4 regions of the Pseudoalteromonas sp. ABV4_021 genome follow, and region 4 is predicted to be linked to each of the others. Evidence: predicted binding sites of a transcription regulator. Region 4 holds the regulator's gene; each other region holds the start of a gene.
The links. Region 4 encodes sigma-54, which starts transcription at its own class of promoters, with help from an activator protein. Its sites were predicted from a motif close to GTTGGCACGNNNNTNGNNT; they were not measured.
Positions count from the first base shown of each region.

Region 1: a site for sigma-54 is predicted at 4,209-4,227, ahead of ACXAFE_RS03690 (FlgO family outer membrane protein). Genes of this name have one in related genera too.
Region 2: a site for sigma-54 is predicted at 3,536-3,554, ahead of fliE (flagellar hook-basal body complex protein FliE). Genes of this name have one in related genera too.
Region 3: a site for sigma-54 is predicted at 2,429-2,447, ahead of ACXAFE_RS14445 (EF-hand domain-containing protein). Genes of this name have one in related genera too.

Region 1 is NZ_JBSWVB010000001.1:790,910-796,741, reverse strand. It holds gene ACXAFE_RS03725 (chemotaxis protein CheV) at 1-277, opposite strand, end outside; gene flgA (flagellar basal body P-ring formation chaperone FlgA) at 418-1,134, shown strand; gene flgM (flagellar biosynthesis anti-sigma factor FlgM) at 1,266-1,586, shown strand; gene flgN (flagellar export chaperone FlgN) at 1,590-2,003, shown strand; gene ACXAFE_RS03705 (LPP20 family lipoprotein) at 2,032-2,499, opposite strand; gene ACXAFE_RS03700 (flagellar assembly protein T N-terminal domain-containing protein) at 2,611-3,759, shown strand; tRNA gene ACXAFE_RS03695 (tRNA-Arg) at 3,961-4,037, opposite strand; gene ACXAFE_RS03690 (FlgO family outer membrane protein) at 4,373-5,041, shown strand; gene ACXAFE_RS03685 (hypothetical protein) at 5,067-5,540, opposite strand; gene ACXAFE_RS03680 (SdrD B-like domain-containing protein) at 5,615-5,832, opposite strand, start outside.
Region 2 is NZ_JBSWVB010000001.1:952,461-958,292, reverse strand. It holds gene fliH (flagellar assembly protein FliH) at 1-387, opposite strand, end outside; gene fliG (flagellar motor switch protein FliG) at 391-1,443, opposite strand; gene fliF (flagellar basal-body MS-ring/collar protein FliF) at 1,436-3,148, opposite strand; gene fliE (flagellar hook-basal body complex protein FliE) at 3,168-3,500, opposite strand; gene ACXAFE_RS04500 (sigma-54-dependent transcriptional regulator) at 3,707-5,104, opposite strand; gene ACXAFE_RS04495 (sensor histidine kinase) at 5,107-5,832, opposite strand, start outside.
Region 3 is NZ_JBSWVB010000002.1:25,478-31,309, forward strand. It holds gene ACXAFE_RS14430 (sigma-54-dependent transcriptional regulator) at 1-319, opposite strand, end outside; gene ACXAFE_RS14435 (hypothetical protein) at 329-853, opposite strand; gene ACXAFE_RS14440 (sensor histidine kinase) at 850-2,202, opposite strand; gene ACXAFE_RS14445 (EF-hand domain-containing protein) at 2,552-2,773, shown strand; gene ACXAFE_RS14450 (EF-hand domain-containing protein) at 2,860-3,072, shown strand; gene ACXAFE_RS14455 (EF-hand domain-containing protein) at 3,145-3,360, shown strand; gene ACXAFE_RS14460 (EF-hand domain-containing protein) at 3,471-3,695, shown strand; gene ybaK (Cys-tRNA(Pro) deacylase) at 3,847-4,317, shown strand; gene phnW (2-aminoethylphosphonate--pyruvate transaminase) at 4,426-5,526, shown strand; gene ACXAFE_RS14475 (GGDEF domain-containing protein) at 5,582-5,832, opposite strand, start outside.
Region 4 is NZ_JBSWVB010000001.1:2,809,928-2,815,759, forward strand. It holds gene kdsC (3-deoxy-manno-octulosonate-8-phosphatase KdsC) at 1-57, shown strand, start outside; gene lptC (LPS export ABC transporter periplasmic protein LptC) at 57-608, shown strand; gene lptA (lipopolysaccharide transport periplasmic protein LptA) at 610-1,128, shown strand; gene lptB (LPS export ABC transporter ATP-binding protein) at 1,125-1,850, shown strand; gene ACXAFE_RS13020 (RNA polymerase factor sigma-54) at 1,929-3,425, shown strand; gene hpf (ribosome hibernation promoting factor) at 3,448-3,735, shown strand; gene ptsN (PTS IIA-like nitrogen regulatory protein PtsN) at 3,737-4,192, shown strand; gene rapZ (RNase adapter RapZ) at 4,208-5,056, shown strand; gene ACXAFE_RS13040 (HPr family phosphocarrier protein) at 5,072-5,344, shown strand; gene mgtE (magnesium transporter) at 5,468-5,832, shown strand, end outside.

The DNA of each region.
Region 1 (5,832 bases), 2.0 Mb from region 4:
TAATAAAACAATCTTTTGTATCTTGGATCCCTGGACCACCAATAGCTAACGAAAGATCGATAACCGAAATTGTTTGCCCACGTATATGCGCCACACCTTTAACATAATGATTAGATTTTGGCATTGCCGTTAAGTTAGGACACTGTAAAACCTCACGTACTTTGAACACGTTAATTCCGAACCGCTGCCTGCCTTTTAACTTAAACAGCAACAACTCTAGCCTATTTTGACCTACGAGTTGCGTTCGCTGATTAACCGAATCTAAAATGCCTGCCATTTCAATCTCCTAACTTGAAGCAATGAAAAGGAATACTTCTTGCTTCTTTGTTATTGTACTACCGTATAACTTTGATGTGCCATAATTTTGACACTCGCTAGTTATACCTTGTTTTACCCATAAAGCATAGTCGAAACATTATGAGTTTGTTTAAAAAAAATCTTTATTTCTTTATTTTAATACAAATTGCTGCGCTTGCTATGACTTCACTCAAAGCAAAGGTTTACAGTAAGTTAGAATTGCAGCAAATCGCAATAGATTATGTTGCCGATAACAAACAGCCCAACCCTAATCGACACCCGAATTCGCAGTTGTCGATTACGGCATTACCGCTCGATACTCGTATCAAAACACGAACATGTCAGCGCGAGTTGCAAGTAAGTGCCGCAAACCCTATCAATACTAATCGGCAATCTACTATAAAAATTAAGTGTTTAGATCAAAATAATTGGCAAGTTTTTGTGCATGTGAAGCAATTGGAACTCGTTGAAGTGATTACGGCAGCAAAAGGGATCAGTAAAGGGCAACGAATTACCGCACAACATTTAACCAGCAAGCAAGTTGCAAAACACTTAACGCGTTCGAATCAATTTAAATCGAGTACTAACTTAATAGGTAGCCGCAGTAAACGAAATGTTCGTGCGGGACAAACTATCAACTACAATTATATTTGTACTATTTGTAAAGGCGATAAAATTACTATTTTGGCAAGCTTTAAAGGCATGACAATTAAAACGCAAGGTGAAGCGCTTGAAGATGGCCGCATAGGCGACAACATTAGTATTCGCAATGTAAAATCTAAAAAGAAAATTCAGGCAAGAGTTTTAAACACTGAGCTGGTAAAAGTCACAATTTAGCGCTGTACTCTAGTAGAAATTTCAGGTTAAATAAGAGGTTACAAATTTAATAAAAATAGTGCATTTTTTATTAAAGGTTGTACCCGAGATGCCGATACATAAGATGTGAAATCTTAGTAGAGAGAACTGTCATGGTTAATCAAATAAATCAAGGCTCAAACAGCCAAGCAAACGTCAGGCTTGAAAGCTCTAAGCAGCAAGCGTCTGAAACTGCTAATAAACAAGTGCAAGTGAATACTGCTACGGCAAAAGCAACTAGCGACTCAGTGAGCATTACACCGCAAGCTCAACAGCTTAAAAAGCTAAATGAAAAAGCGGAGCAATCATCAGGTATTGATGAGAAAAAAGTAAACGAGCTGAAAAAAGCGATCGCTAACGGCGAATACAAAATTGATGCAGAGAAGCTTGCTGAAAATATCAATAAGCTTGAATTTAAACTTTTCGGTCGATAGTTTATGAATCTAGAACAGATATTAGCGCAACAACTTGATGAGTTGAACACTATGGCTGACATCCTAAAGCAGGAATTAGAAGCTATAGTTGCGCGTGATCATGAATCTTTGATATCTGTTGTTGAAAGCAAAGTTGCATCGTTGCAGTCAATTCAGCAACGTGACCAACACATTGCCAAATTAATCGACCAAAACGGTATTGATAAAGCTGAATATCAGCCGACAATCAGCCAAATTAATCAGGTATTAGCTGACTGCAAAAAGCAGAATGACGTGAATCAAGTAGCAGCAAATCAAAGCCAGATTGCTTCACAAAAGTTGAAGAATATCTTATTTGGTAAAAGTCATACCGGATACGACAAAACGGGCAAATCTTTCTCTCTACCTAACCCGATTGCTCGCGGGCTAAAAGCGTAATCTGAATTTACTAATAAAAAGTAACCTGCTAGTAGTAGGTTACTTTTTTTACATTTCTTGGTTTTGTTTGACCAATATATAAGTCATGTACCAATTTCATATCTAGCTCAACTTCTGTCGCATACGTATCACCCACAGCGTAGCTTTTGGTCACTTTCGCACCACGTACAACACCTTGCACACGTACTTTCAAAGTATCATTACTGGCGATCAGACCTTTAACGCTCGTTTGCGCGTCAACTTTTTGTCCGTAGACTTGTTCCGCGAGCTCACGATAAGCCTCAAGCTTTGATGCCTTCATTGCCATAATCGATTTTTGCTCGGTTGTTGTACCGGGTTGCAAACTGATCGGTGCATACCCTACCGCATACAACACGGGGTAGTTATCTGGTGTTTGGTATTCATATTCAATATGTTTATCAAACAGTTGGCTACAGCCACCTAATAAATACAAGCTCGTTACCAGAGTTGATGTTTTGAAAATTGATTTCAACATGTTGCCACCATACAAATGCATATTACATTTGATTTAGCAATTTTCGCGCCACTGTATAGTTTGGTACAGAAATTGAATATACAGAGTAAGGTTTAAATTGAGAGCTGCGCTATGCGACACCTAGTATTACTTCTTTTTATTGTGAGCTTTTCGTCTCATGCAATTTGGTATGAATCAACCGGCCAAGCCAAAATACGCAATGGTAATGTTGAGCAAGCTCGAATGATGGCAACCGAAAACGCTATTCAGCAAGCTCTACTTTTTTCAGGTGCGCAAGTGACTAGTCTGCAGCAAGTGGTTAATGGCATCTGGCAAACACCAAGTACCCAAGTTTACTCCCATGGTGCAATCGATCAGATTGAAGTAATTGATGAAATTCAATCAGACAACACGCTCTCAATTACACTTAGGCTTGATATTTTAGATAACAGTGAAACTTGCCAAAATTCATCGATTAAAAAGAATGTGGCTCTAACAAGAACCGGTTTTAAAACCCCGAGCCATGCAACTTATGGTCAAATTTTTGAATTACCAAAAGCATACAGCGAAAAGCTCGCAAAGCACTTGTATCAATTTGCCCATTTATTCAACACAAAAACCGATATCAACCGTAAGCTTAATACCAAAAACCTGTTTACCGCGCATTTTGATGCCAACTCAAGTGCCCTTATTCAACAAATTGCCGACCAAAATAACAGTCAGTTTGTCTGGATATCGCAAATAGAAGACCTATCGCTTGGTGAGCAACAGAGTTCATCGTTAGCATTTTGGCAAAATAAAGCTTATGAACGTTTTTTCTCGATTAATACGGCGCTATACAATGGCTTAACCGGCGAACTGTTAAAACAAACACACTACGATACATTTGCCACCTGGCAAACCAAAAAAACAGCACGTATCGATGTGAACAGTGAAAAGTTTTGGACCATGCCTTATGGACAAGCAATATCAGATATCAACTTAAAGCTTGGCCAAGATTTAGCAAGCTATCTCGCTTGTATTCCAGCGCAAGCACGTATTTTAAGCGTCGATCACGATACCGTGATCATTAGCCTTGGCGCTGAGAATAACCTAGTGAAAGGACAAAAGTTGCAAGTAGCACTGCGCAAAGGATTTAATCAAAAGCAGCTTATTATTAATACTGATTACCAGTTGAGAGTGACTCAGGTAAATCAAAACACCGCTATTGCTCAAGTGATAGGCGACAAACTACTCGCAAACGTACAAATTGGTGATTTGGTTACTTTGGCAAGCTTCTAAGGGGCTAGAACCAAGAGAAGCTTAGCATTTAGTTTTAATAACCTGTTCTATTGTAAAATAACTCGGAGTAAACACGTAACCTTCAAGAAATACGTTAATCACGCTGCTACATAACAATAAAAGATAGCTCGATTTAAACAACCGCTTGATGCCGTTCAAATAACAATTAAAAAGGACGGGTTAAAACTTAATAAGCGTTTATGGCGTTCCCGGCAGGAGTCGAACCTGCGACCCTTCACTTAGGAGGCGAATGCTCTATCCAACTGAGCTACGAGAACGTTTTTTGATAGTATCAAAAACGACCACAGATTAAAATATCACTATAATCAAACAATTAATGAAAGTGTTACGATAAAAACTTACGTTCGTGCTTTACAAAATAAACGCCTAAGTATCGAACCAGTTTAGCGATATAAAAAACCTAAACGTAGCCACAATTAAATTGGATTAGTGGCGCAAATATTGCTTAATTACTAATAAACGTTACCATAGCGCTTTATTCATAATGCGGTGCATTGTTAATTAGGCCTGGCGTCCGTTTTACCTAAGTTTATTATCACAAACAGAACGAATAAGTCTATTAATTCAAACTCTGTTTGGTAAAGGGTTTATTATGAGTTTAAAAGCAAAGTTACCACTAATTTCTGCATTGTGTGCTCTTGCAAGTTGCCAATCAGTTTATACTGATAATGCTGTTCGACTGTGTTTAGATGACGTTGGTATTTATCACAGATGTGGCTCATTACCACAAAAACAAGCTGCTCCCATTAAAACCTCAAAACAGCAACAAGAGTTAAGAATAGATAAGCAAGAAACACCCTATTCAGCGCCGCCAACAAGTTACGTGAATTTTAAATTGCTAAGTGAATATGTCGAACAGATGGTTATTTCGATGCAACTTAATTTAAAACAAGAAGAGTTACTATCGCCGATAGCAGCCGCTTCATTTGTACAATTAGATTCAACCCTTAATAAAACTAACCCTCTTGGCAATCAATTAGCCGAAGCATTTATATCTGAATTACAAAAAGTCGGCTACCCAATGATTGACCACAAGATCACCGGCGAAATTAGCATGACTTCAAATGGGGACTTTGTGTTTTCACGTAATGGGAGCGATATCAAAAAGCAGCAAAAAATAGGGTATGTACTATCTGGTACGATGATAGCTCATCCTCATGGTACAATCATCAATGCAAGAATTGTTGGCCTTAAAACAAATGTAATTGTTGCTTCAGCACAACAACTAATTCCAGATAGAGTATTGAATAGTATCCTTTAATAAAAGAGTTGCTACGGCAACTCTTTTACGTTTCAAAATCAATATCAAATTCCACATTGTATTTGGTTGCACCAGACAAACGGCTTTGCGCTACCACTTCGCCACCAACATAAATATGAATATCCCCTGAGTTACCACTATTAATAATGGTAACCGTGCCATGGGAAAATACGACCTCCTCATTGAGGTCATTTTTAATAATCCCTTTTGGTGAATAATCAAAACCGCTATGGGGCGATTCTTTTTTATTAATCGTTATTCTTACAAGGGTGTTTTTCTCAGCAACTAGAATGTAATAGCCTGGTTGTCCAAGAGCAGCTGTACATAATTTGCCTGTATGATTTGTTAATTGTTTTGTGACTACATCTAACTCACATGTACCATAAACGGGCATTAATTTATTAAAGCGCGGAGGATTCATCTCTAGTACTTTCATGCTGGCATGAAGTTTCGTACTAAATAGTAAAACGCAAATAATGAATAAATTTAACTTTCTCATTCTAATCTCGTACATCTATATCAAAACTTAAATACGTGAGTTAATAGCAAGCTCACTACTTTGTTTTAATTAGTTTAAAGTAAGCCCTTCTCTAAAGACTTTATTTCAGTCGCTTCAAAACGCTTTATCAATCCCTTTTTATCAGTGACTTCATAAAGCTTTTTGGCTAAACGGTCTGCATCTGAACGATTGTAAAATTTACCTATCACGAGTCGATTTAATTTGCTCTGAGCATGATATACAACGTCCGCTTGCTGTTCTAACTCACGTGGTAAAGATAAGCTTTTCAAAT
Region 2 (5,832 bases), 1.9 Mb from region 4:
TTCAGGTTTTGCCAGCTCAAGTCCTTCTTCTTTACCTTGCTCTAAACCTTCTTCATAGCCTTTTTGCGCACCTTCTAACTTACCTTGTTCAAAACCTTCCTGATAGCCAGCTTCTTTGCCCTCAGCGTGTCCCTCTTGGTACGCCTCTTGTCGAATTTGTTCAATTTCTTGAATGCTTAATGGCGTAAACTCTTCTTCTTGCTCGGGTTCTTGCTCGGCTTGTTTTTTCTGATAGAGCTCTTCTAGCGACTTGCCCATTGCCGTTGAGCGGCCTCTTAGATTATGTCTTTCATCTTTAACGTCCGGGATCGGCCAATTCTCAAGCAGCGTTTCAATCGCCTCTGCATTTTCGATTTTATGCCCTGAGCGGTACTTGCCTAATTTCATAAATTAGAGGAACTCCTCACCACCGCCGCCACCAAGCATAATCTCGCCTGAATCAGCTAAGCGTCGTGCTATGCTCAGAATTTCTTTTTGTGCCGCTTCTACTTCACTAATGCGAACCGGACCCATTGCTTCAAGGTCATCAGCCATCATTTCAGCCGCACGTTTAGACATATTCTTAAGGATCTTGTCTTTAAGTCCTTCGTCTGTTCCCTTAATTGCTTTCATCAGTACATCTTGCTGTACTTCACGCAGAATTGCTTGAATACCGCGGTCATCGACGTCAATTAAATTATCAAATACAAACATCAAGTCTTGAATTTGCTGTGACATTTCTTCGTCATGTTCACGAATTGAATCCATCAACTGCCCTTCAACATTGGTATCTAGGTAGTTCATAATATCTGCCGCCGCTTTTAAGCCACCCATTTTAGCAGCTTGCGCACCAGCCTGACCTGCGAATTGTTTTTCCATAATTTCATTCAATTCTTGTAGTGCGGCAGGTTGCACTTCTTCAAGATTGGCAATACGCATGGTTAAATCGAGACGCACTTTCTCAGGAAATTGATTAATAATTTCAGCAGATTGTTCTGGTTCTAAATAGGCCAAAACAATGGTTTGGATCTGCGGGTGCTCATTACGAATAATATTCGCTACTTGTTTCGAGTCCATCCATTTCAGTGAATCAAGCCCTTTCGCACCTGAGCCCATGATAATTTGGTCAATTAGGTTCGCTGCTTTTTCTTCACCGAGCGCTGCGGTAAGCGCTTTCTTGATAAAGTCTTCAGATTGGAAACCAATAGTACTGAAGCTTTGAATTTGGTCGATAAACAGCTTGTGTACCGCGGCAATTTTGTCTTGGCTTAAATCATCTAAGCCCGCCATCGCCATACCTACTTTTTGTACTTGCTTTGGTTCTAAGTGCTTTAAAATCTGCGCGGCATCTTCTTCAGATAAACTCAGTAATAAAATCGATGCTTTTTCTACGCCATCAAGTTTATCTACGTCAAAGCCGCTACTTGTTGTTTGTTCTGCTACTTGCGTATCTTGATCAGTCATCTTCAGTTAACCACGCTTTAACTACTTGAGAAGAAAGTTCTGGCTCATTTGCCACTAATGCTCTTACTGCTTTCAATAAGTCTTCATCACCATGTAAGTCTGGTAATTGTAACGTACCATCTGGGCTAAAGCCGACTGCCGATTCGTCAAATTCTTGACTGAGCATATCAATGGTATCATCACCTAAGTCTACACCTGCTGATAGGCTTGCGTCATCATAATCCTCAGTCGTGTCTTCTGGATTAATCAACTTGCGTAACATTGGACGCACAACTGCAAGAATAAGCACGATAATAACCAAGGCACCTAATGCTAATCTGATTACTTTGAAGAACCATGGTTGCTCCCAAATTGGTAGCTCAATCGCTTCACTGAATTCTTCTTGTACAAACGGAATCGTCACGACTTCTAACGCATCGCCACGCTGCATATCAAAGCCGATGCCACCTTGCAGTAAACGGCGGATATTCGCTAATTCTTGCTGAGTACGCGGATCACGTGTCGCTTCGCCACCTTCAGCTACACCGTTTGTGTAGTTCACCGCAACCGATACGCTGATACGACGGATCACACCGGTTTGCTGACGCTTATGTGAAATGGTGGTATCAAGCTCATAATTACGGGTTGCTTCTTTACTGTTTCTACTTGGCAATGTGTTTTGTGCTGATTCATCGCCTGTTTGTTCTGGAATTTGCGAGTTAACAGGCGGTTGATTAGTTAACGCACCTGGAATGCCCACTGCAAGGCCGCCAATATTGGTGTCTTCACGTGTCATTTCACTGCGTACCGCAGGTAAGTCTGGGTTAAAACGCTTCTGCGTTTCTTCAATTGAACTGAAATCCATCACGAGATCGACCTGCGCAGTATAGTTACCTAAACCAACAACAGGGATCATAATTGAATCAATTTTTTCTAAGTATTCTTGTTCACGTTTACGTTCAATTTCATATTCTTTACGCGAACGCGCGGTAAGTGAGTTCTGCGAGCCCGAGTTAAGCAAGCGACCATTTTGGTCTGTTACCGTTACTCGGCTAGGCTCTAGCCCTTGTACCGCAGAGGCGACCATATCAACAACCGAGTCAACTTCTTCACCGTCAAGTGTGCGACCACGTCTTACCGTTAATACAACCGTTGCACTTGGCTTTTTCTCTCGGCGAGCAAAAACATTTTCTTTTGGAATCGCTAATAGAACTTTAGCGCGCGCTACTTTACTGAGTTCTTCAATAGTACGTGCAAGCTGCTGTTCACGTGAATGCTTTAAACGCTCTCGCTCTAGACGCTGGCTCACGCCAAAGCCCATATCTTGCATTAAAATTTCGGTGCCTGACGAAGGTACTTGCTCAAGGCCTTCTTTAGCCATCAATAGCTTGATATTTTGATACGCTTCAACTGGTACCGAAACAACATTACCATCGAGCTTATATTCAACTTTTTGTGCGTCTAAGAATTCAAGCGTTTGGATCAGTTCATCCATTGGCATTTTGCCAAGAGGGCGCATATCAGGCTCTTTCGCCCAAATCATGATAAATACGGCAATTGCGACACAAATTGTCAGTGCAATAATGAGCGTGACTTGGCGCATTACATCAACACCACTTAAGCTGCCAAGAAACCCTGATTTTTGTTCTTGATTACCACCATCTGCATCGCCGACACCTAAGTCGTTAGCGTCTAGTGTTGATAAATCTGTTGATGTATTAGCCACAACCCTACTCCACTATTTCTTATACAGGCATGTTCATAATGTCTTTATAAGCTTCAATAAGCTTATTACGCACTTGAACGGTTGCTTCAAACGCCACCGAAGATTTTTGCGATGCGATCATTACTTCAGCCAGTGACACATTGCGGTCACCCATTTCTAACGCCGTTGCTTTCGCTTTAGAGTCTTGCTGTAAACCGTTAACCGTATCGAGCGCATCTTTTAATAGATTATTAAATTCAACCTGTGAGCTACCTTGAATAGATTCAATAGGCTGTTTCGGTTTAGAAAAGTTACTTGCTTCAACTGCAAGTGACTGCATTTCTTGATAAAGATTGTTTGGTGAAATGTTCATACTAACAAACCGTAAAAATTGACTTAATAAGATTAATGCAAGCTTAATGCCAAAAATAAAATAAATTAAATCAAGATGTTACAGCGGCATTTTTTTGACTTTGATAAAATTTAGACATAAATCGAGCCTCTTACCAGAGGCTCGATTTAAAAAGTGGTCTATTTGTGGTGCTCAGTACAATGAGATTCTTATGTAATTACTTAGTTTTATGCGGGTAATTCAATTCCCATCTCACGCATTTTTGCTAATTTATAACGCAGTGTTCGTGGGCTCATACCAAGACGCTCAGCAACGTCTTTACGCTTGCCATCACACGCGCGAAGCATATCTAGGATAATTGAGTTTTCTTTATCTTTAAGCTCTTGTTTATAACCCTGAGCATCATCTACTTGGGTTGATTGCACTGTTGCGACGTCAGGTGCTACTTGCTCAAGTTGTTCAGAAACCTGCTGTATTTTTGGCGTCAAGCTTGTTGGTTGCATGCTTGCTACCGAGCCTAAGAAAATATCATCTGCGGTAATCATTTTATGGCTTTGCAAAATAAGTGCGCGCTGCACAACATTTTCAAGCTCGCGAACGTTACCTGGCCAGTTGTAACTAAGTAATTTTTGTTTAGCTTGTGCGTCAAACTGCACCGGCATGTCATTATTATGACGCTGAATTAGATGCTCTGCCAATGGCACAATATCCCCTGGACGCTCAGCAAGTGGCAACCACTCTAGCGGAAAAACATTAAGGCGATAATACAAATCTTCGCGAAAAACGCCTTGCGCCACCGCCTCTTTTAAGTCGCGGTTAGACGTTGCAAGCACGCGAACATCTAAATTAATGGTTTTGCGAGAGCCAAGACGCTCGACTTCACGCTCTTGCAGTACACGCAATAATTTAGCCTGTAGGCTCAAATCCATCTCAGTAATTTCATCGAGTAAAATGGTGCCGCCTTGCGCTTGTTCAAACTTACCGGGACATGCTTGAATAGCGCCGGTAAATGCGCCTTTCTCATAACCAAATAAAGTAGCTTCCAGCATATTTTCAGGAATGGCCGCGCAGTTAATCGCAACAAAGTTCTGCTCTGCACGCGGTGAACTATCATGAATATAACGTGCCATCACTTCTTTACCTGAGCCACTTGGCCCAAGCACCATAACAGATGCATCAGATTTCGCTACTTTCTCTGCAAGTTGCATAAGCGCTTTACTAGCTGGGTCTTCAACAATTGGCCCATCTTTAATGGCTTCTTTTTCAGGTAAATAACGACTTACCATGTTTAATAGCACTTCTGGTGCGAATGGTTTCGCCATGTAGTCGATGGCGCCTAAGCGCATCGCTTCAACCGCATCGTCAATGGTCGCGTAAGCTGTCATCATTAATACAGGTAAATCAGGGTAGTTAAGCTTAATACTTTTAAGTAAATCGATACCTGACATTGTGCCCATTTGCACGTCACTGACCACCATTGAAATACCGCCTTCTTTAAGCTTAATAATCGCTTGTTCGGCACTATCGGCTTCAACACAATTAATGTCAGCCAATGCTAGGGTGTCGACTAACGCTTCTCGTAAACCAGAATCATCTTCTACGACTAATACTTTTGCATCGTTCATAATTACTCCCAACACGCTGTTTTAGAGATAATCGGTAGGTACAAGTTAAACTCAGCCCCGCCAAGCTCACTATTGCCGGCTTTTACAAACCCTTGATGGCTGTTAGCAACCGATTGAACCACGGCAAGACCTAAGCCGGTACCGTGTGATTTAGTAGTGAAGAAGGGCTCAAAAATCTGTTGAATAGCCGTTTCACTTAGTCCTGTGCCGTTATCTTTCACCGAAATTTTGACGTGATCTGCGAATTTTTCAGACCGCGTTGCACTTAACTCAATTTTTCCACCTTGACCGCAAGCTTGCACCGCATTGTGCACTAAGTTGCTGATTGCACTGCTCAGTGCCACTTTATTAGCGATAATTTCAATATCAGGCTCAGGCAATTTAAGGTCAAGAACGCATTGCTGGCGCATAATCATTGCTTCTGAAGCGTGCCTTACATCCGTTAGCAAGGCTTGCATAGATACAGGTGCAAGTACCTGTTGCTCGCCACTTTTGGCAAATAACAGCATATCGTTTACTTGGCTTTCCAAATCTTGCAAACGCGACATTAACTTTTCATGAAAATTACTACGTGCTGTTGGGTTTAATTTTTCTGACGACAAATTAGCGGCGTACAACATCGCCGCTGATAATGGGGTTCTTACCTGGTGCGCTAATGATGCAACCATTTTACCAAGCGCACTCAAACGCTGCATATGTGCGATGCGTGATTGTAATTGACGTGTTTG
Region 3 (5,832 bases), on a different contig from region 4:
TTAAAAAGCTAACAAACCCTTGGTGCATGGCATCTACCGCATCGGGAATAGAGCCATGTGCCGTCATCATAATCACTGGCATGCCAGTGTAAAATTTTTTGATTTCTTGATTAAGAGCAAAGCCATCCATATTCGCCATTTTAAAATCAGTGATCACTAAATCAATGGCGGTTTGCTTTAACAGGGCAAGTGCTTGATTACCATTTTCAGCCACAGTGACATTATATCCGTTGCCTTCAAGGCGAATCGCAAGCAGTTCTGCAAGCGCAGTGTCATCGTCAACCAGTAATAAATTGGCAGCGCTAGCCAAATGTTTCATAGGTGTCCTTTATTGCGTTCTGTTTTCTGAAAGAGAGGTTTCAAGGCGTTGTTTTTCAATGTCGACTAGCTTTTGTTTAAGTTCAATTAATTGCCTTTGCAGCTCGAGCAATTGTTGCTCGTGTTTTTGAGCTTTTGAATCTGAATAAAAGTTAGTGATCTTTTGTTTTCGTAAGTTTTCCGTATGCCAAGTTAACGAATCAAACCAAACTATGTAATCATTTGGCCATAACGCGCTGGCTTTAATTTCCTCAATCAGTTTTAGCTGTTTGTTGGTAGAGGTCGTTGTACAGTATTCACCAATAAATGTTTGTAACGCCTCGTTTTCGAGAATTGGGCGGGTTGGCGCATGAGTACAATTTGCAAACAAGGCGCTTATTACCGCGGTAATCGGTTGATGCGTTTGTTCTGCCGCTTTATTTGTATTTGTTGTCGGCTGAGTGTGTTCGTTGTTATTTTGCACAGGTGGTGTACTTGTACACGCGACAATAAACAGTGCTGCACTTAAATGTGTAATGAGTTTAAATATCTTCATAGGCTTGGGAATGTAATTAGTATGTTTGCACCTGAGTCTGTTTCTTGCCATGTGATATCGCCTTTTAATTGATTGACGCATTCTGACACAATGGCAAGCCCTAACCCAGAACCTTGCTTGTTTTTATTGTGTTCGCTTTGGTAAAAAGGCTGAAAAAGTAAGTGTGCTTCTTCTTGATTAATGCCTGGTCCGTCGTCCGCCACGTTGAGTTCAATGGTATTATGATTTTGTCTAATGTAAATATCTACTGTGCTCGTCGCATGATTTAGCGCATTGCTGACTAGTTGCGTAAGGAGCAATTTACACGGTAAGTGCGGTACCTTATTTGTCGCGCTAATGTGCCAACATATAGCGATGTCTTTATTCGCAATAGTATCACTTAAGTGACGGTTAATTTCTTCTTCTAATGTGTTGAAAGAGGTAACCTGTTGAAGTCCGTCAGGGTGGCTTGCTGCACTGTAATTAAGTAAATCATCAATCATGCGCGCAAGTTTCTCTACCGATTGCTGCATTATGGTTAAAATTCTACCTTGTTTATCACTTACCTCGCCAAGTAACCCGCTGTTTAACAAGCTACTGCCTTCATTAATCGAGGCTAGCGGTGTTTTTAGTTCGTGGGTGACATGACGTAAAAAGGTTTCCTTTTGTTGTTGTACGCGTTTTAGTGCCAAGCGAAGCCAGTCTAGGCGTCTGCCAAGCTGTTGTAGTTCGTGGCTACCTGATAATTTTATCGGTTGATCTAACTGCCCTTTACCTACATCAGATAATACGGTTTCAACCTGATTGAGTTGACGACAAATGCGAAAGATTAAAAACGAACTAATAATCACTAGTATCGGCAGTAACACTATCAGGCCAACAACAAACTCGGTTTGTAACGACTTAAACTGTTCATTTTTATTCGCGAGGCGGGTATCAAGTGTGTCATCAAAATTGGCATCAAGTTGTTTAAGTTGAGCCACTAGTTGCGCAAATTCATCAGCGCTTTTTGGGTCCAATAATGTCGCCTGTTGCAATTTAGCAACAAAATCACTTTTCGCGAGTTTTAATTTTAGTAATTCGATGCGATTTTGCGTGGTTTGCCATTTTTGCTCGATACTAATTTGTAATTGTTCACTCTTTAAAAGTTGGTTGTTCTTGAGCGCCTTTTCAATGCCATTTACGTCTGCTTTTATATAATTGTATTCGAGTATAAGCTCCTGATTTTCATGATAAATACGAAGTGTTTCTTGCTGGTGTTTCGAGATGCTAGTGGCATACCACAGTGTAAGCAATACGATCGGAAGTACGCCGACTAACATGGCAACTAACGCTTGTTTTTGTAACGACTGAGAAAAAAATTGTTTCACTAAAAAAACCTTTGCAAATACAGGCTGAACCGAACAGCTTTTGCTCGATTAAAAGTAGAAATTAAATTAGTTGTTGCAAAATTGCGACAATTTAACTAGTTGTTTTATAAAGATAAAAATATGTTTCTTGTTTATTTGTTGCAATTTAGCAACAAATAAACTGATGATTTTCGAGCGAAATGACTCAAAAATACCCTATCCATTTGTTTTATATGCTTTTTTAAAAGTTGGCATCATGTTTGTAATAGTCTTAGCGACAATGCGAAAGCATAGAACGAGTCTAGCTTAACAAATGTATTTTGCGTTAAGCAAAAATTTAACAGACATACAAATATAGGGAGAAATACCCATGAAGATTAGAGCAATTGCATATTTAACAGCAGTACTTGGTGTAGCAGCATTTAATACACAAGCAAACACATTATTTGATGAACTTGACCTTAACAAAGATGGCTTCATTTCTGAAGTTGAAGCAGGTGCAAACAGCAAAGTAGCTGAAGTGTTTGAAGAATTAGACACAAACGAAGATGCGCAAATCAGCAAAGATGAATTTGCGGCATTTGAAGGCTAACAAACGCCTTACCACTTAATAATAGGGAAGTGCGCTACTTTCCAATCAGTTTAGGTATTCAAAGTTAAAATGAAAGGAAGTTCCAAATGAAAAAATTAGTAATGTCAGTATTTGTTATCGCAAGTTCATTCTCAGTAGTTGCAGCGGACGATTTCGAAACACTTGATAGCGATAGCAATGGTGCAATCAGCCAGCAGGAAGCGGCACAAAATGAAGCACTTTCAGAGCAATTTAAAACACTGGATGTTGATGGTAACGGCGAGCTAAGCAAAGACGAGTTTGCAGCATTTAAAGGCTAATCCGTACCAGGGGAAGTGCGCTACTTTCCAACGTTAAGTAAAAAAACCAAAGTAAAGATAAAGGAATTTAAAATGAAAAAATTAGTAATGTCAGTATTTGTTATCGCAAGTTCATTCTCAGTAGTTGCAGCAGACGATTTCGCAACACTTGATACAGATGGTAACGGCTCTATCAGCAAAGACGAAGCAATGCAAAACGTATCGCTAGTTCACCAATTTGCTGACTTAGATGTAGACAACAGTGGCGAGTTAAGCAAAGAGGAATTTTCGAAGTTTAAAGCGTCATAAGTTTAAAGCTTCTTAAATATCCCGTTTTACAGTTGGGCTTACTTAACTCCTTGTCAATCAGTATGCCGAGTAAGTCCAACTTTTTTTATTTAATCAAGTAGTGAAGTGAAATGAAAAAAGCCTTAGTTATTGCAATCTCAATGTATGTAATGTTATTTGCCACCGTAAAAGCTGTTGCAGATGAAGAGTTTGCTTTGTTCGATTCTGACAACAGCGGCACCATCAGCGTAGATGAGGCGAAACGCAATCACGCACTACTTGAACAATTTACACATTTAGACCGTGATAGTAATGGCGAATTAAGTCCACAAGAATTCGCTAGATTCACTGGATAACCCCGTATCAACCCTCCCTAGTGCGACCTGAACTATTTTTTGTTGGACATGAATACTTTTACGGTCGCACTATTTTCGCGTTAAAAGGGCTTTTGCTTTTGAATTGGCTTATGTAAGCTGCTTATAACATCTTAGTTTTATGAGCAAAATCATGACGCCAGCGATTAAAACAGCAGAAAAAGCGAAAATAGATTTCTCCGTACACCAGTATGAACACGACAGCAGCTTTGCGTCTTTCGGGTTAGAAGCCAGTGAAAAGCTTGGCGTATCTGCGGCCACTGTGTTTAAAACGCTGGTAGCAAGCTTAGATAATGGCGAGCTGGTTGTAGCAATTATTCCTGTCGATCAAAAATTAAATCTAAAAGCTGTGGCCAAGGCGAGTAAAGCAAAAAAAGCAAAAATGGCCGAACCGCTCGATGTTGAGCGTTCAACCGGTTATGTACTTGGCGGCGTAAGCCCACTAGGACAAAAGAAACGTCTTAAAACCCTGCTTGATGACTCAGCTAAAGAACAATCCACTATTTATGTAAGCGCCGGCCGTCGCGGTTTGGAGATTGAACTTCAACCAAGTGATCTTTTATCACTTACTAATGGGCAGTTTGTAGCACTAAAAGCCGAATAGCGCTTACTTAAGGTTTACCTCGAACCGTTATTTGTCATTGAAGTTTCATAATTCAAGGTCATTTTTATGCTTAAATAATCTGGACTATACCAGATTGGAAAAGATGAAATGAATGAATACTTGTTATTGACGCCGGGCCCACTTTCAACCAGTGAGACAGTAAAGCAGGCAATGCTTAAAGATTGGTGTACCTGGGATGACGACTATAACATTGAGATTGTGCAGGCGATCCGTACGAAACTCACGGCACTTGCGAGTAACACTCACGATTATACCAGTGTATTAATGCAAGGAAGTGGTACCGCAAGCGTTGAATCAGCACTTGGCAGTTTAATTAAAAACACAGATAAACTGCTCATTATTAATAATGGCGCTTATGGTAAGCGTATCGCTGAAATTGCTAATTATTTAAATATCAATGCCATAGTACTTAATTTAAATGAAACTCACCTTCCAAACATGGCAGAGGTTGAAGAGCAGTTACAAGCGCACAGTGATATTACTCACATAGCCATGGTGCACTGTGAAACCACCACGGGTATGCTTAACCCCGTTGCAGAAATGGGCGCGCTTGCTAAAAAATACCAAAAAACCTTTATATTAGATGCAATGAGCAGCTTTGGTGGTATTGAGCTTGATATGGCTGAACTTAACATAGATGTGCTTATAAGCTCTGCTAATAAATGTATTCAAGGTGTACCGGGGTTTGGCTTTGTGATTGTTAAAAAAGCAATTATTGAAAAGTGCCAAGGCATTGCACGCTCACTTAGCTTAGATTTGTACGCGCAGTGGAAAACCATGGAAGATCATAACGGTAAGTGGCGTTTCACGTCGCCGACTCATGTGGTAAGAGCTTTCTATCAGGCGCTTTTGGAATTAGAAGAGGAAGGTGGTGTTAAAGCGCGTTATAACCGTTATAAAGAAAATCAACAGCGTTTAGTTGATGGTATGCACGCACTTGGATTTGACACCTTGCTAGCGAAAGAGCTGCATTCGCCGATTATCACCTCGTTCTATTCACCAACCGGTAATAAATACAATTTTGCTTTGTTTTACAGTGCGTTAAAAGAGCAAGGGTTTGTAATTTATCCGGGTAAAGTATCAGATGCTGATTGTTTCCGAATTGGTAATATTGGCGAAATTTACCCTGACGATATAACGCGATTACTTTGTGCAATAAAGCGCAGCCGATTTTGGTTAGAAGATTAAGTTAGAATTGTTGATAAGCTAAAGGTGATAGCTAAGGTTATTGCCTTTTGTTTTGTTAGTTAATGGTTGTTTGGTTACGCCCAGCTTGTTTAGACTGATACAAGGCTTTATCAGCTTGTGCAATATTATCATCCAAAGACACGGTTTCATTAAACTGTGTTAATCCAACACTGATGGTTAATGGCCCGTAGGCTTTATCTTTTGAGTGTTCCGTCACCGATCCACGAATGCGTTCGGCAATTTGAAAGCCAAGATTACTGTCAGTATTGGTTAAAAAAATAAAGAATTCTTCACCGCCATAACGGC
Region 4 (5,832 bases):
GATTTAATTATGCTGAGCCAAAACAAAACTCTCAGCCATGCAGGCAGTAGCAGCTAATGTCGGCGCGTATTGCACTTACTATACTTTTCACCATTGCTATGGTTTGGCTTTGGTTGCCTTACTTCTTTACACCTAAAGAACCAAAACCGATTGTTGAAAACGTTGCCAGTATTCCTGATTACATTGCAACCGACTTAAAACAAACCAACTTTAATGAATCTGGTACTGTTAGCCATAAAGTAATGGCGCGAAAAATGTCGATGTATCAAGATTTAGGTTTTACCCACTTTGAAAAACCACAATTTACTATTTTTTCAGAACAAGGTGTGTGGCAGCTCACAGCCGATGAGGCCACGCTCTACAATAACGAAAAGCTCATTTTGGAACAAAACGTTATTGCCAAAAGTCTAACGCCAAATATCATGCTCAATACAATTGAAGCGGCAAGTGTAGAATATTTAATTAATAGCAAACTAATGACTTCTCAATCCGAAGTAAAAATGACAGGTCCGGGACTTGAAATTAAAGGACAAGGCCTCAATGCTAATTTAGAAGAGCAAGTTATTAAGTTAATAAACCATACAAAGACCACTTATTATGACCAATAACATGACGAATTTACTGTCAATCGCTGGACTAGCTTTCACTTTGTGTATCACAAGTGGACACGCTATCGCTGAGCAGATCAAACTTAAGCATCCACTTGAGATTGACGCCGATGAGCAAGCTGCTCGCTTAAAAGAAAATGTCGGTATTTTTCGCCATAATGTACAAATTAAGCATGGCAATATGACCATCACCGCCGATTACCTTGAAGCACATAAACGAGCTGAGTTAGGTGATAACCAGCAATTACTTATTGCCAGTGGTGATCCGGTAAAATTTAGTGCTGAACAAGAAGATGGGTCAATCATTGTCGCAAGTGCTAAAAAAGTCACTTACGACGTGGCTAAATCATTATTTACAATGTCTGGTAGCGCTAAATTTCAACAAAATGGCGACATGATGTCAGCAGATACCATCATATATGATCGCGCAGCTGAAACGGTGACCTCTAAAAAAGCTGAAAACTCAACTAACCAAGTAAAAACCATCATCAATACGCAAAATGAACAAGGCGGACAATGAGCACATTAATTGCCGAAAAGCTGGCTAAAAGTTACAAATCACGCCAAGTGGTAAAAAATGTTGGTTTAGAAGTGAAAGCTGGCAGTATTGTTGGTTTACTTGGCCCTAACGGTGCCGGTAAAACAACGACCTTTTACATGATTGTTGGTTTAGTACCGAGCGACAATGGCGTTATTCGCATTGATGATAATGACATTACACTGCAACCAATGCATAGTCGCGCCCGTTTAGGCATCGGCTATTTACCGCAAGAATCGTCGATTTTTAGAAAGCTTACTGTGTATCAAAACATCATGGCGATTCTAGAGACACGCAAAGAACTTAATCGTGTGCAACGCGAAGAAGCGCTCGATGATTTATTAGAAGAATTTAACATTGGCCATATCCGAGATTCACAGGGTATGGCATTGTCGGGCGGTGAACGTCGTCGTGTGGAAATTGCGCGCGCATTAGCCGCAAACCCCAAATTTATCCTGTTAGATGAACCTTTTGCTGGTGTTGATCCTATTTCAGTGATAGATATAAAGAAAATAATTGAGCATTTGAAAAATCGCGGTATTGGCGTATTAATAACGGACCACAATGTGCGTGAAACCTTAGATGTATGTGAGAAAGCCTACATTGTTTCTCACGGCGAATTAATCGCATCAGGCACGGCCGAAGACGTTTTAAACAACCAAAAAGTACGCGATGTGTACCTAGGTGAACAATTCAGACTATAGTAATAGTTATAGGCCTTGAATTTGGAATTGAATTGTTAACTAGCGGCTTGAAATCGAAAGAAGGATTAGAATAACTACATGAAGCAATCTTTACAGCTTCGCCTTGGGCAGCAACTAACAATGACTCCACAATTGCAACAGGCTATTCGCCTGCTGCAACTGAGCACGTTAGATTTGCAGCAAGAAATTCAAGAAGCGCTTGACGCCAATCCTTTACTTGAAGAAGACATTGACTACAGTGACGATAAACAAAACAACGAAAACACTGAGTCAAACAAAGACGAATCATTAAACGGCGATGATGTTGAAGCAGCGCCAAGCCAAAGTGAAATTGAATCAAGCGACGCACTTAGCAACGAGAATATCTCTGACGATTTAGCTATGGATGTGTCGTGGGATGATTATATCAGCGCCGCACCTGTTTCTGTCAGTAACGCCCCAGCTCCTGATAACGATACTGTATATCAAGGCTCAACCAGCGAGTCATTGCAAGATTACTTAATGTGGCAATTACGCTTAACGCCGTTCAGCGACACCGACGAGATGATCGCAACCACTATTGTTGAAGCGGTAGACGATTCAGGTTATTTAACACAAAGTAGCGAAGAAATTTTAGAAGCGGTACAGCAATCTGACGACCAAGAGCAAATTGAACTAGATGAAATTGAAGCTGTGCTTAAACGAGTTCAACTCTTTGATCCTGTTGGTATTGCTGCCCGTTCGTTACAAGAATGTTTATTGATCCAGCTCAATCAGTACGACAAAAATACCCCTTGGCTAAATGAAACAAAGAGCGTAATCTCAAACCATATGGAACTTTTGGGGTTAAGAGACTATCGTACCATAATGAAGAAGACCAAACTCAAAGAACCTGAGTTAAAAGAAGTCTTAACATTAATACATAGCCTTAATCCAAAGCCAGCTGAAAGCATCATTCATGAAGAGCCAGAGTATGTTGTTCCTGATGTTTCAGTAAAGAAAATTAAAGGACGCTGGCGCGTTGATTTAAACAACGATAGCATGCCAAAGATCCGCGTGAATGAACAATATGCTGCGCTTACTCGCTCAATGAAATCAAGCACTGACAGCCAGTTTATTCGCAACCATTTGCAAGAGGCTAAATGGTTTATTAAAAGCTTAGAAAGTCGCAATGATACTTTATTAAAAGTAGCCAATTGCATTGTTGAACAACAACAGGCATTCTTTGAATATGGTGACGAAGCAATGAAGCCTATGGTTTTAAACGACGTTGCCGAAATGGTCGAGATGCATGAATCGACTATCTCGCGTGTAACAACGCAAAAATACATGCATACACCACGTGGCATTTACGAGCTTAAATACTTTTTTTCAAGCCACGTTAGCACGGAAAATGGGGGTGAGTGTTCATCTACCGCGATTCGAGCACTGATCAAAAAGCTAGTTGCGGCGGAAAATCCTGCTAAGCCATTAAGCGATAGCAAGATTACCGATTTACTAGCAGAACAAGGAATTAAAGTGGCGCGACGCACTATCGCAAAATACCGTGAGTCGCTATCCATACCACCGTCTAATCAGCGCAAGAGCCTGATCTAGACCAAATAGAAGGAAAATGCTTATGCAATTAAACTTAACAGGTCGTCACGTAGAAATTACTGATTCTTTAAGAGACTATGTCACTAACAAATTTGCAAAACTAGAGAGGCATTTTGATCACATAAATAACGTGCACGTTATTCTAGATGTTGAAAAGTTATCACAAAAAGCAGAAGCAACGATGCACGTTAATGGCGGTGAACTGTTCGCATCTGAAGCACAACAAGATATGTATGCAGCAATCGATGGTTTGGTCGATAAACTAGACCGTCAAGTAATTAAGCACAAAGAGAAACTTTCTCGCCACTAAAATGAAATTAACCGATATTATTGCTGAGGACTGCGCTAAAACCGCGGTCCTTTTTAATAGCAAAAAAAGACTGTTTGAATTTATTAGCGACCTTGCCCATCAGCAAGCACCTGATATTACTTCTCAAGAGTTTCTTGAAGCCTTGCTGCAACGCGAAAAACTAGGTAGCACGGGTATTGGTAAAGGCCTCGCCATTCCTCATGGCCGCATTGATGGCCTACAAAATACCATTGGCTTTTTAATTGTAAATCAGTCACCTATTCCCTTTGATGCTATTGACGATAAAGATGTTGATATTTTTATCGTACTGCTCATACCAGAACAAAAGTGCCAGCAACATTTGCAGACTTTAGCCACCATCGCTGATAAACTAAAAGATAAGCAGTTTTGCCGTCAACTACGTCACGCTGAAAATAATCATCAGCTATATCAAATCATTAGTAGTGAGGCGAGTTAACTAAGGGAGATGTAAGTGCAACTTATTTTAGTCAGTGGTCGTTCTGGTTCAGGAAAAACAGTCGCACTCAGAGTATTAGAAGATCTCGGGTATTATGTTGTCGACAATATTCCTGTTAATTTATTGCCTTCGTTGATCCGCTCAGTTTCAGATAAATACGATAAAATTGCAGTGAGTGTTGATGCTCGCAATATGACTAAAGAGCCAGAGGAAATAGAAGAAGTACTCGACTATTTACCTGGTTTTGCAACGCCAACCTTATTTTACCTTGATAGTGATGATAGCACGCTAATTAAGCGCTTTTCAGAAACGCGCCGCTTGCATCCGTTATCACTGAATAATATCTCCCTAGAAGAAGCAATTGAAGCGGAGAAAAAACTGCTCGATCCTATCGCCTCGCAAGCAGATATTTTTATCGATACAACAGGCTTAAGTGTTCACCAACTTGCCGATAGCATAAGAGAGAAAGTACTCGGTAAAAAATCAAATCAGTTAATTATCACGTTTGAGTCATTCGGTTATAAGCACGGTATTCCAAAACATGCTGACTATGTTTTTGACGCCCGCTTTTTACCTAACCCGCATTGGGAACCAGCACTTAAGCCATTAACAGGATTAGACAAACCAGTGATCGACTTCCTTTCTAGCCAGCCTGTGGTTCATAAATTTGCATGGCAAGTGCAAACCTTTATTGAAACTTGGTTACCACATTTAGAGCGTAATAACCGTAGCTATTTAACCGTTGCAATTGGTTGTACTGGCGGCCAACACCGTTCAGTTTATTTAGCGCAAACACTGGCTGATAGCTTCGCCAAACACCATAAAAACGTAAAAGCACACCATCGTGAGCAAGTAAGCAAATAAGCAGAAGTGACTACTATGCCAGTTGAAAAACGTTTTTTAATCGAAAACAAGTTAGGGCTGCATGCTCGCGCTGCAACCCAACTTGCAAAACTCGCAATGGCATTTGATGCAAAAATTAGTTTATCCCAAGGTAGCAAAACGGCTGAAGCTGATAGTGTATTGGGCTTAATGCTATTAGAAAGCTCGCAAGGTAAAGAGGTGTTAGTGCGTTGTGAGGGGCCAGACCAAGAGCAAGCGTTACTTGCCATAGGCGATTTAATTCAAGCTAAGTTTAACGAAGGCGAATAAACAGCTAACTTAGTTAAAACATTTTTCTGCAATAATGCTACAATAAATTAGACGTAAGTTAACTCTAATAAATCAAAGAGTTGCAATCATTCACTCCAACCTTCAATAAATAATAGGGTGAACATGCCAGAAGCGCTAGAACAAGACTACTCACAAACACAACTACATGAGGTTACAAAAGCCCTAAGTAGCGGCATGTTTGTGCATGTTCGACGCATGTTAGCACATATGCCACCGTGTGATATTGCTTTATTGTTGGAGTCTTCACCGCATAAAAGCCGTACTGTTTTATGGCAATTGGTTGACCCTGATCTGCAAGGTGAAACCCTAGAAGAGCTTTCTGAAGATGTGCGTAACGGTATTATCGCGCAAATGGATCCTGCGCTAATTGCCGCTGCAACGGAAGAAATGGATGATGATGACCTTGCAGAAGTGTTACGTAGCTTACCCGATACCGTATACCAAGAAGTATTGGGCTCAATGGATAA